DNA from 2 places in the Streptosporangium sp. NPDC006013 genome. Region 2 is predicted to be linked to the other one. Evidence: predicted binding sites of a transcription regulator. Region 2 holds the regulator's gene; the other holds the start of a gene.
The links. Region 2 encodes HrcA, which represses chaperone genes, less so after heat shock. Its sites were predicted from a motif close to TTGGCACTCTCNNNNNGAGAGTGCCAA; they were not measured.

Region 1 (9,399 bases), on a different contig from region 2:
CCGAGCCGTTGACCACGGACGAGCGCGACGAGGCCATGACCGACCTCGCCGACGTGGAGGTTTTCCGCTCACTGCTGGAGCCCCAGGGCGTGCTCGGCCTGGTGCTCGACTGTCCCGAATGCGGGGAGCAGCACTACTTCGACTGGGAGTTGCTGCGCGGCAACCTGCGCCAGATGATCGAAAACGGCCAGCCCCAGGTGCACGAGCCCGCCTACCAGCCCAACCCCACCGACTATGTGAGCTGGGAGTACGCCCGAGGCTACGTGGACGGTGTGATCGACACCGAGGAACACCACTGATCCACGTCGCCGGTTTCCCCGGTCCGCCCGCCGTGAGCCGTGAACACCCCCGGGATCAGCCGGACTGCGTGATCGACGCCGAGGAACACCGCTGATCCACGTCGTCGATCAAGGCGGCCAGCAGGGCGACCGCGGCGTCCGACGTGGAGACGGGCGTCCTGCGCGAGAGCGCCTCCACCAGGGCGTCGGTCTCGGCCACGGCCGGATCCTCGTCCGGCCCGTATCTTCGAGCCGGACGTCGCGGGTGAACCGTTGTCATGATCGTTCTCGCTCCGGGTCGTCGCGAGCCCCGTCCCGCGGTTCGGGCTTTCGCTCGCGGCCCCTGCTCGACAGCTCGGCGGTCAAGCTATCGACTCCAGCTCCGCCATCGCTCGTAGCCGGGCCAGCGCCCTGTGCTGGGCGACCCGGACCGCACCTGGTGACATGCCGAGTACATTACCGGTCTCCTCGGCGGAAAGGCCCGACACCACTCGGAGCATGAGAAGCTCGCGCTGGTTGTCCGGCAGCCTCGACAGCAGCCGGCGTGCGTGTTCGGCCTCGATGTAGCGCACCACGGTCTCCTCGGGCCCCGGCCCCTCGTCGGGCCCGTCAGGAAGGTCCTGGGTGGGCACGGCGGACCGCACGGAGCTGCGCAGCGCGTCGGCCACCTTGTGCGACGCGATGCCGAAGACGAAGGACGCGAACGGGCGCCCCATGTCACGGTAACGGGGCAGCGCGGACAGCACCGCGATACATACTTCCTGGGCCACGTCGTCCGCGATGTGATACTGACCGGAAACCCGGCCCAGACGACCACGGCAATAACGGACGACCATCGGCCGCAGTTGCGCGATCAGAGATTCGATCGCGGTGCGATCCCCCTGAACGGCGAGGCTCGTCAGATCCTTGAGATCGTCCCTATGGACGCCCCCTTCGGACCTCGTCGCAAGCCTCACCCCATTTTTGGCGTCGGCGACGCATCCCTCGGTCACGTTAGGCATGATGCCCGCCCTGATAGTGCCTGTCGTCATGGCAAACGGCTACGGATTGGTCACATTGAGGCGGCGATAACGGTGCGTAATCACACGGTGACCACGACGACTACGCTATGTGCAAATATTTCATTCGATTGCCAAATACATCGACTATTCGGAGGAACCGCGTTTGCCCTTACGAGTGACGCGCCATGACGCGGTGCGGGCACATTTGGTTTACCGCAAAACGCGAACGGCTCGCGCCTCCGGGGAGACGCGAGCCGTTCGGAACCGGTGAGATCAGTGACCGTGGCCGTGGCCGTGGCCCTGACCGGCGGCGGCCGGAGCCTCCTCCTCGGGCTTGTCCACCACGAGCGCCTCGGTCGTCAGCAGCATGCCGGCGATGGAGGCCGCGTTCTGGACGGCCGAGCGGGTGACCTTGACCGGGTCGATGACACCCTGGGCGATCAGGTCGCCGTACTCGCCGGTGGCGGCGTTGAGGCCGTGGCCGATGGGCAGGTCGGCGACCTTGAAGGTCACCACGTAGCCTTCGAGGCCGGCGTTCTCCGCGATCCAGCGGGCCGGCTCGACGAGCGCCTTGCGGACGATGGCGACACCGGTCGCCTCGTCGCCGGTCAGGCCCAGGTCGTCGAGGACCTTGGAGACGTGCACGAGCGCGGAGCCACCGCCGGAGACGATGCCCTCCTCGATCGCCGCGCGGGTCGCCGAGATGGCGTCCTCCAGGCGGTGCTTCTTCTCCTTCAGCTCCACCTCGGTGGCCGCGCCGACCTTCAGCACGCAGACGCCGCCGGAGAGCTTGGCGAGACGCTCCTGGAGCTTCTCACGGTCCCAGTCGGAGTCGGACTGCTCGATGGCGAGCTTGATCTCCTTGACCCGGTCGGCGATCGCCGAGGCCTCGCCGGCACCGTCGACGACGGTGGTGGAGTCCTTGGTGATGACGACGCGCCGGGCGGTGCCCAGCACCTCCAGGCCGACGTGCTCCAGCTTGAGGCCGATCTCCTCGCTGACCACCTGGCCACCGGTGAGGATGGCGATGTCCTGCAGCATGGCCTTGCGGCGGTCACCGAAGCCCGGCGCCTTGACGGCGACGGAGGTGAAGGTGCCACGGATCTTGTTCGTGACGAGAACCGCGAGGGCCTCGCCCTCGACGTCCTCGGCGATGACCAGCAGGGCCTTCTTCGTCTGCGCGATCTTCTCGAGCAGCGGCAGGAAGTCGGCGACAGAGGAGATCTTGTTCTGGGTGATCAGGATGTAGGGGTCCTCCAGGACCGCCTCCATGCGCTCCTGGTCGGTCACCATGTAGGGCGACAGGTAGCCCTTGTCGAACTGGAGACCCTCGGTGAACTCGAGCTCCAGGCCCATGCTGTTGGACTCTTCGACGGTGATGACACCGTCCTTGCCCACCTTGTCGAACGCCTCGGCGATCAGCTCGCCGATCTTGGCGTCCTGCGCGGAGATCGTCGCCACATTCGCGATCTCCTTCTTGTCCTCGACCGGGCGGGCCGACTCGATCAGCCTGTCGCTGACGGTCTTGGCCGCGATGTCGATGCCGCGCTTGAGGGAGAGCGGCTGGGCACCGGCGGCCACGTTGCGCAGGCCCTCGCGGACCATGGCCTGGGCCAGAACGGTCGCGGTGGTGGTGCCGTCACCGGCGACGTCGTTGGTCTTGGTCGCCACTTCCTTGGCCAGCTGCGCGCCAAGGTTCTCGTACGGCGCCTCAAGCTCGACCTCGCGGGCGATGGTGACACCGTCGTTGGTGATGGTCGGCGCACCGAACTTCTTGTCGATGACGACATTGCGGCCACGCGGGCCCAGCGTCACCTTGACCGCGTCCGCGAGAGCGTTCACGCCGCGCTCGAGAGCTCGGCGCGCGTCCTCCTCGAACGACAGGATCTTCGGCATGACAGTCCTCTCTATAAGTACGTCGGCGCATCAAAGCCCCGGGCGCTCTCGCGACCCGGGGCTCGATACGTCATCTTTGTGAAGCGAGAACTACTTCTCGATGATGGCGAGCACGTCACGGGCGGAGAGCACGAGGTACTCCTCGCCGTTGTACTTCACCTCGGTGCCGCCGTACTTGCTGTAGAGGACCACGTCGCCCTCCTTGACGTCGAGCGGAATCCGCTTCTCGCCCTCGTCGTCCCAGTTGCCCGGACCCACCGCGAGGACCTTGCCCTCCTGCGGCTTCTCCTTGGCGGTGTCCGGGATGACCAGACCGGAAGCGGTGGTCTGCTCGGCCTCAAGCGGCTGGACCACAATGCGGTCGCCAAGCGGCTTAACGGGAACCTTGGTGGCGGTCGTCACGTCGGACCTCCCCTTCAGATTTGAATGATCTAGAAGAGGCGACCAGCGGTCTGCCGTCGCGGGTGTCAGACCTGCCTCGTCGCATGTATTTGGCACTCTCACCGGGAGAGTGCCAATACGGAACAGTATGCAAGGAGGGCTTGACAGTCAACACGGAGCGCCCGTCTGCGCTTCGGGCGAACGTCAAACCAGGTGGAAGCCCCTCGCGAAGCCCCGCGGTGAAGGCGGTAGCGTCGGGTGGTGTGAATCTCGACGCATTCCGCGAACTCCTGACCCCGCGCGGCCAGGAGGCGCTGGGCGCGGCGGCCGAGGCCATCGGCGACGACCCGGTGGCGGCGGTGACAAGGTTAAGAAAGATCTACGACGCGGACCTGACCTCGGTGGCGCTCACCCAGGCCGGACTCAGGCTGCGCGCGAGGGAGAAGTTCGGCGCCGACGCCGATCTCATGTACTTCACCCGGCCCGGCCTGGAGCAGGCCACCCGCCGCGAGGTGGCCGACCACCGGGCGCGGCGCGTCCCCGCGGGTTCCCGGGTCGCCGACGTCTGCTGCGGTATCGGCGGAGACCTCCTCGCCCTGGCCAGGGCCGGATGCGTCGTCGAGGCGGTCGACGCCGATCCGCTCACCGCCGCGATCGCGGCGGCCAACGCCACCGCCCTGGGCTTCGGCGACCGGGTCTCGGTCCGCGCCGCCGACGCCTCCACCCTGGACCCGGCCGCCTTCGACGTCCTGTTCGCCGACCCCGCGCGCCGTACCGCGCGGGGCAGGACCTTCGACCCGATGGCCTACTCGCCCGCCTGGCCCGCCGTACTGGAGATGGTGGCCAGGGCCGGGGCCGCCTGCCTGAAGGTCGCCCCCGGGATCCCGTACGAGTTCGTCCCCGCCGGGGCGGAGGCCGAATGGGTCTCCTACCGGGGCGATGTCAAGGAGGCCGTGATCTGGTGCGGCACGCTGGCGGGCGAGACGGCACGCAGGGCCACGATCCTGCCGTCGGGCGTCACGATGACCCCCGACCCCACCCTCGGCGATCCCGGCACCGGCCCGGCGGGCCGCTACATCTACGAGCCTGACGGCGCGGCGATCCGCGCCCACCTGGTCGCCGAGATCGCCGCGTCGGTCGGCGGGCGCCTGCTCGACCCGCAGATCGCCTACATCACCGGCGACGTCGCGGCGCCGACGCCGTGGGCGTCGCGGTACGAGGTCCACGAGACGCTGCCGTTCTCGCTCAAGCGGCTGCGGGCGGCGCTCCGCGAGCGCGGGGCCGGCAATGTGACGATCAAGAAACGTGGCTCCGCGGTGGATGTCGACCGCCTCAGGAAAGACCTCCGGCTGCCCGGAGGTGAATCCGCGACGGTCATTCTCACCCGAATAGGTGACAGGCCATTTGCTTTCATATGCAGCCCCAGCTGACCAGCCAAAATGGTCGATTATTCCAGCAAGCCGACAATTCCTGTCTTTTAACCTCACCCCTGGAAAACCTTGATCCAGAGGCTAAGGTTGCCGAGCGGGAGTTCTCTCTCGCCTCCGATTTCATCCCGTTCATCGGCAGAACCGACCCAATCCAACCGCGCGGCTGAGCGTCGGCGAGCGAAGGAGCTCTCGGTGGATCACTCTGACCACGCCCTGCTCCAGGCGGGCAGCCAGACCGCCATCTCCGACCGGATGCGTGAGCTCCTCGCCCGGGCGGCCCAGGACCACGTCTACGAGCAGCGGACCCAGGGCGCCGTGCTCGACGAGATCCGGCAGCGCCTGGAGGGCATGGAGTGGCTGCTGCGCGAGGTCAGGGAGCGCGAGATCGGCGGGCTGAACGGCACGCTCGAGTCCGTCAACGGGCGCCTGGACGACATCGCCGCCCGCCCGCCCTCCTGGGCCGAGGGCCTGGCCCAGCACGTCGAGGCGGTCCGCGACCACGTCGACGCCGTCGGCGAGCGGGTCGAGTCCTTCGGCAGGCGGGTCGACGCCGTCCGCGACCGGGTCACCCCCCTCGGCGAGCTGCCGAGCCTGTGGACCGATCTCGGCACCGTCGGCGAGAGCGTGGACGAGGCGCTCACCCGCCTCCGGGCGATCTCCGACGGCACCCAGGGCATCGACGAGCAGGTGCGGCAGCTGGCCGAGCACCTCGGCCGGCTCCAGGCCGACATGGGCATCGCGGCGCACCGGTTCGGCCGCCTGGACAGGGCGCTGGCCGACCTCTCCCAGCGCGCCGGGCGCATCGAGGCGGGGATGCTCGGCCTGTCCGCGAGCGTCCAGCAGGCGGTCGGCACGGCCGCCGACCGGGTGCTCGCCGCCGTCGAACAGGTCAACGGCAGGGTCGAGCGGGTGGGGGCCGGGGTCGATCTGGTGGTGCCCAGGATCGACGAGCGCGCCGCCGCCGTGGAGAGCCGCGTCGACCGGCTGAACGGCCATCGCATGGCGGCGGGTGGCCGTTTCGACACCCTCGACGAGCGCCTCGACGACATCGAGGGCCGCCTCACCGGCCGGATGGACGTCATCGACTCCCGCCTGTCCACCCTGGACGGCCGGGCGGAGAAGTCCGGCGAGCGCCTGGAGAGCCTGGACGAACGCCTTGAGGCGCTGCCCTCCGTCCTCGGCGTCGGTATCGGCGTCAGCGCGCTCATCGGCGCCCAGACCGACGAGCAGCGCGAGCGCTTCGACTCCCTGGACGAGCGCGTCATCCGGGCCGAGGCCGCGCTGGCACCGCTGACCGAGATGCTCCGCGCCCAGCCCGACCGCGACCAGCTCTCCGACGCCCTGAGCGAGACCGTGGAGCCCGCGCACGCGGACCTCACCCGCCGGCTGGGCGCCCTGGAGGAGACCATGCTGGCCCTGGCCGAGGCACTGCTCCGCCCCACCAGGGACTGACCGGAGCCCTCCCAGGCAGGGGCCCGTGCGCGGGACTCCCACACGCCCTGACCGGTCCGGGTCCGCTCCCTGCCGATCCCGTACCGGCGCCGTCAGCCGGTCCGAGCGGCGTCGAGGGCCTGGTCCCCGGCCGGGTCCCGCGCCCCCGCCTCGCGGCACAGGTTGCCCCTGACCACGCCGAGCAGGGACGTCAGCTCCTCCGTCTGCTCCTCCGTCAGCCCCCGGGTCATCCGGTGGTGCATCTCGGTGAGGACCCGGTCCACCTCGGGGCGGAGCGCGTGCCCCCTGGGCGTGATCTCGACGATGCTGATCCGCCGATTGGCCAGGTCGGGCCTGCGGCTGACGAAGCCGCTGCGCTCCAGACGCTGCAGGGTCTTGGTCATGGTGGACACGTCGATGCCGACGATCCTGGCCAGCGCGTTCTGCGACTGGGGGCCGTTGTCCCACAGGGCCCCCAGCACGCGCTCCTGGCCCGGGTAGAGGTCGATCTCCCCGAGAAGGCTGGCGAGCAGGACCCGGTGACCTCGGGCGGCGTAGGCCATCAGGCAGTTGAGGTCGGCGTCGTACTCGCCGCACCCCTTGGTCGCCTCGCACCCCTCGTCGAACAGCGGCTCCGCCATGTTCAGGTCCTTCCGTCCCCTCCGAGACTACCGCTTGCATGTTGGCCGACCAAGTTGTAGAACTGCTTATTGGCTAGCCAAGTTGGCCAGCCAAGAAGGGAATCGTCATGCCGTTCTCACCGTTCACGCTGGCCGGCCTCCAGCTGCCCAACCGCCTGGTCATGGCACCCATGACCCGCTCGCGGTCCTACGTCGACGGGATCCCCTCGTCGCTGACCGCCCTCTACTACGCCCAGCGAGCCTCCGCGGGCCTGATCATCACTGAGGGGGTGCAACCCAGCCAGGCCGGAAAGGGGTACATGAACACCCCGGGCCTGCACACCGACGAGCAGGTGGCGGGATGGCGGGAGGTCACCGACGCCGTCCACGCGGCGGGCGGCAGGATCTTCGCCCAGATCATGCACTCCGGCCGGATCGGCCACCCCGACAACACCGGCGCGCTGCCCATCGGGCCGTCCGTCGTACGACCGGCGGGTCAGATCTTCACACCCAACGGCCTGCAGGACTACCCCACCCCCCGGGAGCTGACGACCGCCGAGGCGGAGACCACCATCCAGGACTTCGCGGACGCCGCCGCCCGCGCCGTGGACGCGGGCTTCGACGGGGTCGAGCTGCACGGCGCCAACGGCTATCTCATCCACCAGTTCCTGTCGCAGAACGCCAACCTGCGCGAGGACCGCTTCGGCGGCTCGGTGGACAACAGGATCCGCTTCGGCGTGGAGACCGCGCGGGCGGTCGCCGACCGGATCGGCTCGTCCAAGGTCGGCATTCGGATCTCACCCGGCAACGGCGCCGGGGACCTGGTCGAGGAGGACCGGCACGAGGTCTACCCGGCACTGGTCTCCGAGCTCGCCGATCTCGACCTGGCCTACCTGCACCTGGGGATGAACGGTTCGGACGACCTCAGCCTGGAGATCCGCAAGTCCTGGCCGAACACCCTCATCGTCAACGACGCGTCGATAGGCGACCCGGCCGCCAGGGTCTCGCACTCGCTGGAGCGCGGCGCCGACCTGGTCTCGCTGGGCGCGTCGTTCCTGGCCAATCCCGACCTGCCGGTCCGCCTCCGCCTCGGCGCCGAGCTCAACCAGGCCGACTTCGGCTCGGCCTTCGGCGGCGACCACCGCGGCTACACCGACTACCCGGTGCTGGCCCTGCACTCCGCGTAGGAGCGGCACCACAGCGCCTCGAAGAGCCCGGAGAGCCGCCGCCCACGGGGGCGCGGCGGCCCGGGGCGGAGTCCCGCGACGGCCGTGAGCCCGCTACACGTGGACCGTGGTGACGGGCAGCGAGGAGTCGGCGGGAATGTCCAGCGGCGACGGCTCGACACCTGCCGCCACCAGATCGGAGCCCAGCGCCGCCACCATGGCGCCGTTGTCCGTGCACAGCCCGGGACTGGGCACCCGGAGCCGGACCCCGGCCGCCTCGCAGCGCTCCTGCGCCATCGCCCTCAGCCGGGAGTTGGCCGCCACCCCGCCGCCGATCAGCAGGTCACCGACACCGTACTTGGCACACGCGCGCAGGGCCTTGCGGGTCAGCACGTCGACGACGGCCTCCTGGAAGGACGCCGCCACGTCGGGCACGTGGATCGACTCGCCCGTCTTCTCCCTGGCCTCCACCCACCGGGCCACGGCGGTCTTCAGGCCGGAGAAGGAGAAGTCGAGCGTCCCGTCGTCGTACTTGCCGCGCGGGAACGCGATGGCCGCGCCGGAGCCGTCGCGGGCCACCCTGTCGATGTGCGGCCCGCCGGGGAAGGGCAGGCCGAGCACCCTGGCCACCTTGTCGAACGCCTCGCCCGCGGCGTCGTCCACGGTGGACCCCAGCGAGATGACGTCCCTCGCGACATCGGGCACCAGCAGCAGGGACGAGTGCCCGCCGGAGACCAGCATGGCGATACACGGCTTGGGCAGGGCTCCGTGCTCCAGCTGGTCCACCGCGACGTGGGCCGCCAGGTGGTTGACGCCGTACAGCGGCACACCCAGACCCAGCGAGTACGCCTTGGCGGCGGCGACGCCGACGAGCAGCGCGCCGGACAGACCCGGCCCGGCGGTGACCGCGATCGCGTCGATGTCCGCGAGGCGCAGGCCCGCCCGTTCCAGTGCCCGCTCGACGGTCGGGGTCATCGCCTCCAGGTGCGCCCTGGAGGCGACCTCGGGCACCACCCCGCCGAAACGGGCGTGCTGCTCGACGCTGGAGGCGATGGCGTTGGCCAGCATGGTGTGCCCCCGGACGATTCCCACCCCCGTCTCGTCACAGGAGGTCTCGATGCCCAGGACCACCGGTTCGTCAGGCATGGAGATCCTTTCTCATCATGATCGCGTCGGTGCCGTCATCGTAGTAGCGG
Region 2 (6,334 bases):
TGACGCACCTGGCCGCGGCCCAGGGGACGATCACGTCCACCCCCGCCTCGGTCATCATCTCCACGGCCAGCTCGCCCCGGTCGCCCTTGGGCAGCCCCTGGACCACGACCAGACGCGGGGACGGCACGGGCACCTCGTGACGGCGCAGTACCTGGACCCGGAGCGAATCCTTGCCCGCCTCGATCACCACGCACTCGGCGACCGAGCCCGCCCCGTCCGTCAGGTCAAGCCGCTCCCCGGCCCGCAGCCGCCGTACGGCCGCCGCGTGGCGCCCTTCGGGGCCGCCGAAGACGAACTCCGGCCTGGCCAGGTCGGCGGGTTCGGCCAGGAAGACCGGAACGGTCATGAGCCGTCGGGGCGTGAGCGGGAGCGGTCCGGGTCAGCGGCCATTGAAGGCGTCCCGCAGCCGGGAGAAGAAACTCTGCTGCCCGGGGGCGAACTTGCCGGGCGGGCGCTCCTCGCCGCGGAGCTTGGCGAGCTCCCTCAGCAGCTCCTCCTGTGCCGTATCGAGACGGGAGGGGGTCTCCACGTTCACGTGGATCAGCAGATCGCCACGGCCGGTCTCGTTCAGGCGCTGCACACCGCGGCCGTAGAGCGGGATCGTCTGCCCCGACTGCGTACCGGGACGGATGTCCAGCTCCTCGGCTCCGTCGAGTGTCTCCATGGTCAGGATGGTGCCGAGCGCGGCCGCGGTCATCGGGATCTGCACCGTGCAGTGCAGGTCGTCGCCGCGCCGCTCGAAGATCTCGTGGGGGCGCTCGACGATCTCCAGGAACAGGTCGCCGGGCGGGCCGCCACCTGGGCCGATCTCACCCTCTCCGGCGAGCTGGATGTGGGTGCCGTCCTCCACCCCTGCCGGGATACGGACCTTGATGGTCCGCCGGGTACGGACCCGGCCGTCGCCGGAGCACTCCTGGCAGGGGTGGCGGATGATCGACCCGAAGCCGCCGCACTGGGGACAGGGCCGTGAGGTCATGACCTGGCCGAGGAAGGAGCGGGTGACCTGGGAGACCTCGCCCCGGCCATGACACATGTCACAGGTGTCGGGGTGGGTGCCTGCGGCGGCGCCCGAACCCGTGCAGACCTCGCAGACCACCGCGGTGTCGACGACCAGCTCACGGGTCGTGCCGAAGCCCGACTCGCGCAGGTCGAGCTCGACCCGGATGGTGGCGTTGCGTCCGCGACGGGCACGCGAGCGGGGGCCGCGACCGCCGCCGCCACCGGCCGCGCCGAAGAAGGCGTCCATGATGTCGCTGAACGGGAAACCGGCACCGAAGCCTCCGGCCCCCGCACCGCCCGAGGCGAACGGGTCGGCCCCCATGTCGTACATCTGCCGCTTGCTGGAGTCGGACAGGACCTCGTAGGCCTGGGTGATCTCCTTGAAGCGCTCCTGAGTCTCGGGGTCGGGGTTGACGTCAGGATGCAGTTCGCGCGCCAGACGTCGGTACGCCTTCTTGATCTCTTCCGCACTGGCGTCACGGCGCACCCCGAGGGTGCCGTAGTAGTCGCTCTTAGCCACTTTTCGTTGACCTCTTATGATGCAGCCAGGATCTGGCTGACGTAGCGTGCCACCGCGCGCACCGCGCCCATCGTGACCGGATAGTCCATCCGCGTTGGGCCCAGCACACCTAGCCGGGCCAGTTGCTTGTCCCCAGAACCGTATCCGGCGGCGACGATCGACGTGCCCTGGAGTCCGGTGTAGGGGTTCTCCGAGCCGATCCGCACGGTCAGCGCCGACAGGTCGGAGGTCTCACCGAGCAGTCGCATGAGCACGACCTGCTCTTCCAGCGCCTCCAGCACATCGCGGAGCCCGACCGTGAAGTCGGCTCCCGCGAGGTTGGCGGCACCGGCAAAAACGATCTTTTCATCGTGCCTGTCCACCAGGGACTCCAGCAGCACGGACAGGATCGTGGCCGCGAGCGGCCGGTCCTCGGCGGGCAGCCGCTCCGGCAGGTCGGCGACCTTGTCGGGAACGCCGGTGAGCCCGCAGCCGTCGAGGGAGGTGTTGAGGACCGCTCGCAGATGGGCCACCCGCTGCTCGTCCACGACGTCGGGCAGCTCGACCACGCGCTGCTCCACCCGGCCGGTGTTGGTGATGAGCACGAACATCAGCCGGCGCTCGCTCAGCGGCACCAGCTCGACGTGCCGGACCGTCGAGTTGGTCAGCGTCGGGTACTGCACCACGGCGACCTGCCGGGTGAGCTGGGCAAGCAGCCGCACCGTTCGCATGACGACGTCGTCGATGTCCACCGCACCCGCAAGAAAGCTCTCGATGGCCTTGCGCTCCGCGCTCGACAGGGGTTTCACCTGCGAGAGCCGGTCAACGAAGAGCCGGTAGCCCTTGTCCGTGGGCACCCGGCCGGCGCTGGTGTGGGGCTGGGCGATGTAGCCCTGCTCCTCCAGCACCGCCATGTCGTTACGGATCGTCGCCGGGGACACCCCCAGACTGTGCCGATCCGCGAGAGCCTTGGAACCCACCGGCTCATTGGTGGACACGTAGTCCTCGACGATGGCGCGAAGCACGGCGAGCTTCCGGTCGTCGACCAACGTGGTCACCTCCCTGCCTGCGTTCAGATGGGAAACACGAGGTCTGGCACTCTGTGTTCCCGAGTGCCAAGTGTACGGCCCCCGTGCGGAAGGCGCGATAAGCAAGAGGTGCGGATGATGACGCCAAGCCATTGGCAAGTCAACTGCTATCGCGCTTCAACCGGTTCCCGTCACAATTCGTACATGTCCAATGATTTTGGTTCTTTTCCGGGCGACGCCTCCCGCGGCCCCGGTTACGGCTCCCCCCAGCAGCCGTATGGCCAGCAGCCCCACCAGAACGGCCCCTCCTACGGTTACGCACCTCCCGGCTACGGCGCCCCGCAGAGCCCGCCCCCCACCGGGAAGATCAAGCCCGGTATCGGGTGGATCGTCGGGGTATGGCTGCTCGCCCTGGTCTGCATCATCGTCGGCATCGGCGGCTTCGCCGGTGGCGTGCTGGGCGCGGTCACCAGCGCGGCGCCGACGAAGACGTTCGCCCCCGGCGAAAACACGACGGTCACGCTCGACCCGGCCGACAAGCCCGCCATTTATGTCTCCACCAGTGGACCCACCAATTTCGAGTGCACGCTGACCGGCGGCACCGGCACGCCCAGCCTGCAGAAGCCGCTCGTCCAGCAGACCGTGGCGGGCTCCGACGGCGTCGTCTGGGAGATGGGCCTGCAGATCGGCGTGGAGCAGGCAGGCGACTACCAGGTCACCTGTACCGCCGACCCCGTGGAGGGCACCACGTTCGGCGTGGGCCGGGAACTCTCCGCCGGATCACTGGTCGGCGGGGTGATCGCCCTGTTCGCGGTGCCCGGCATCGGGATCCTGCTGGCCATCATCGTGACGATCGTCGTACTGGTGAAGCGGAGCAACGTCCGCAAGCGCAGGGCCGCCGCGTCGGCGGGGCAGTGGGGAGCGCCGGGACCCTACGGCAGGTGACCGTGGCGTTTGCTAGCGTCCCACGTGATCCTTTGCGAGAGACGGTGGGCGGTCGGTGATGTACGAGCGTGACGTTCTGGCGGGAGACTGGCGGCGCCCCCGCAGAGGGGGGATTCCCCAGGTTCCCGCCGAACTCGATCTGGTCGTCGAGGACGCCGACGGCGGCTTCTGCGGCGCCGTGGTGGCCTGCGACAAGGAGGCCGTCACCCTGGAGGACCGCTTCGGCCGCCGGCGGGTCTTCCCACTGGAGCCTGCCGCGTTCCTCCTGGAGGGCAAGGCGGTGACGCTCGTGCGCCCGGCCGCCGCGCCACGTGGCCCCAGGCGGAGCGCGTCGGGCTCCATCGCGGTGGAGGGCCTGCGGGCCCAGGTGGCCAGGGAGAGCCGGATATACGTGGAGGGCGTGCACGACGCCGCACTCGTGGAGAAGGTCTGGGGCCACGACCTGAGGGTCGAGGGTGTGGTCGTGGAGTATCTGGAGGGGGTCGATCACCTGCCCGCCATCGTCGAGGAGTTCCGGCCGGGCCCTGGCCGCCGCCTGGGTGTGCTCGTCGACCACCTGGTCCCCGGTTCCAAGGAGAGCCGGATCGCCGCGCGGGTCTCCTCCCCGCACGTGCTGATCGTCGGGCACCCGTTCGTGGACGTCTGGCAGGCGGTCAAGCCGCACACACTCAAGATCTCCTCCTGGCCGTCGGTGCCGCGCGGCGTGCCCTGGAAGGAGGGCGTCATCGCCGCGCTGGGCTGGAAGACGGAACCCGGCGACGCGTGGCGCCGCATCCTCGGATCGGTTACGACATATGCCGATCTGGAGCCCGAGCTGCTCGGTCCGGTCGAAGAGCTGATCGACTTCGTCACGGTTCCCGGCGAGGATGGCTAGGCCGTCGACCCATCAGGAGGGGCCATGAGCGAGAACCCTGGGAATTCACCGGGCGAGGACCGGACGAAGCGGCGCATCGGCGATCCTCCGCCCGGACACACCATGCCGGGCCACACCATGCCGGGCCACACGACGCCGGGCCATACGACGCCCGGACACACCATGCCCGGCCAGAGCGCCCCGCCGCCGGGCCAGGGCTACGGACAACCGGGCCAGGGCTACGGACAACCGGGCCAGGGCTACGGACAACCGGGCCAGGGCTACCCCTCCTCCCCGTACGACCCGAGCGGTTACGGCTACCAGGATGGATACGCCCAGCACGGCGGGTACGGCCGGCCGGTGGGTTACGGCTACCAGGCGCCGCCGGGGACCTACGGCCCGCGGCCCGGCAGTGACGACACCACCATGGCGATGCTCGCCCACCTGCTGGGCCTGCTGACCAGCTTCGTCGGCCCGCTGGTGCTCTACCTCGCCAAGAAGGACGAGTCACCCTACGTGCGGGACCAGGCCGCCGAGGCCCTCAACTTCCAGCTCACGGTGATGATCGCCTATTTCGTCTGCATGGTCCTGGTGTTCGTGCTCATCGGCTTCGTGCTGATGTTCCTCGTCTGGATCGGGTCGATCATCATGATGGTCATCGCCGCGGTGGCGGCCAACCGGGGGGAGAACCACCGCTATCCGATGAGCATCCGCTTCGTCAGCTGACCGGGGCCGGAACTCAGGTGAGGTCGCGGACCAGGGCGTCGGCCAGCAGGCGGCCGCGCAGGGTGAGCACCGCCCGGCCCGCCTTGAACGGCTCCGTCTCCAGCAGGCCGTCGGCCAGCGCGCGGGCGACCACCCGGGGGCGGTCGAGCTCCCCGAGCGGGAAGCCCTGGGCGAGCCGCAGCTCCAGCATCAACCGCTCCACCGCCCTGTCCCCGGGCTCCAGCACCTCTCGCGCCTGGGCGGGCGAGGTGCCCGCGGCCAGTCGCCGGGCGTAGGCGGCGGGGTGCTTGACGTTCCACCAGCGGGTGCCGCCGACGTGGCTGTGCGCCCCCGGACCGACGCCCCACCAGTCTCCGCCGGTCCAGTAGAGCAGGTTGTGCCGGCATCGCCCGGCCTCGGAGGTCGCCCAGTTGGACACCTCGTACCACTCGAACCCCGCCTCGGCCAGCATGGCGTCGGCGATCAGGTAACGGTCGGCGGCCACGTCGTCGTCGGGCATCGGGAGCTCGCCCCGCCTGATCCTGGCGGCCAGCCTCGTCCCGTCCTCGACGATCAGCGAGTATGCGGAGACATGGTCGGGCCCCGCCTCGATCGCCGCGGCCAGCGAAGCACGCCAGTCGTCGTCGCTCTCCCCCGGCGTGCTGTAGATCAGGTCAAGGTTGACGTGCTCGAACCCCGCCTGCCTCGCCTCCCGTACGGCCTGCGCCGGGCGGCCGGGGGTGTGGCGACGGTCCAGCACCGCGAGCACGTGCTCACGGGCACTCTGCATCCCGAAGCTCATCCGGTTGAACCCACCCTCGCGAAGCTCCGCCAGGTAGGCGGGATCCACCGACTCGGGGTTGGCCTCGGTGGTCACCTCGGCGCCGGGAGCGAGCCCGAACTCCTCCTCGATCGCCCCCAGGATCCGTACCAGGTCTCCGGCAGGTAGCAGGGTCGGGGTGCCCCCGCCGAAGAACACGGTCTCGACCGGGAGGCGCGCGGCGCCGAGGTTGGCCCGCGCCCGCCGCACCTCGTCGACGGCGGTGTCCGCGTAGTCCCGCTGCGCGGCGCCGGGACCGAGTTCCGAGGCCGTGTAGGTGTTGAAATCGCAGTAACCGCACCGGGTCACGCAGAAGGGCACATGGACGTAGAAGCCGAAGGGCCGCTCGCCGAGTCCGGCGAGCGCGCTCTCGGGGAGTTCGCCCGAGGCGGGTACGGGATCCCCGTCGGGAAGTGTGGATGGCACGCCCCAAGTCTGCCGCTCCCCACGCGATGCCCGGGACGTCGCCCCGGCTGTGGAACGCC

Region 1: a site for HrcA is predicted at 3,667-3,693, ahead of groES (co-chaperone GroES). Genes of this name have one in related genera too.

What each region holds. Positions count from the first base shown of each region.
Region 1 is NZ_JBEXUE010000011.1:20,594-29,992, forward strand. It holds gene ABZ260_RS03325 (DUF5319 family protein) at 1-299, shown strand, start outside; gene ABZ260_RS03330 (hypothetical protein) at 355-498, opposite strand; gene ABZ260_RS03335 (sigma-70 family RNA polymerase sigma factor) at 641-1,279, opposite strand; gene groL (chaperonin GroEL) at 1,553-3,175, opposite strand; gene groES (co-chaperone GroES) at 3,266-3,577, opposite strand; gene ABZ260_RS03350 (class I SAM-dependent methyltransferase) at 3,820-4,986, shown strand; gene ABZ260_RS03355 (hypothetical protein) at 5,179-6,438, shown strand; gene ABZ260_RS03360 (MarR family transcriptional regulator) at 6,531-7,058, opposite strand; gene ABZ260_RS03365 (alkene reductase) at 7,166-8,224, shown strand; gene tsaD (tRNA (adenosine(37)-N6)-threonylcarbamoyltransferase complex transferase subunit TsaD) at 8,318-9,349, opposite strand; gene rimI (ribosomal protein S18-alanine N-acetyltransferase) at 9,342-9,399, opposite strand, start outside.
Region 2 is NZ_JBEXUE010000507.1:505-6,838, reverse strand. It holds partial or broken gene ABZ260_RS43265 (RsmE family RNA methyltransferase) at 1-346, opposite strand, end outside; gene dnaJ (molecular chaperone DnaJ) at 380-1,519, opposite strand; gene hrcA (heat-inducible transcriptional repressor HrcA) at 1,534-2,547, opposite strand; gene ABZ260_RS43250 (hypothetical protein) at 2,731-3,471, shown strand; gene ABZ260_RS43245 (DUF3097 domain-containing protein) at 3,530-4,345, shown strand; gene ABZ260_RS43240 (DUF4870 domain-containing protein) at 4,370-5,050, shown strand; gene hemW (radical SAM family heme chaperone HemW) at 5,064-6,275, opposite strand.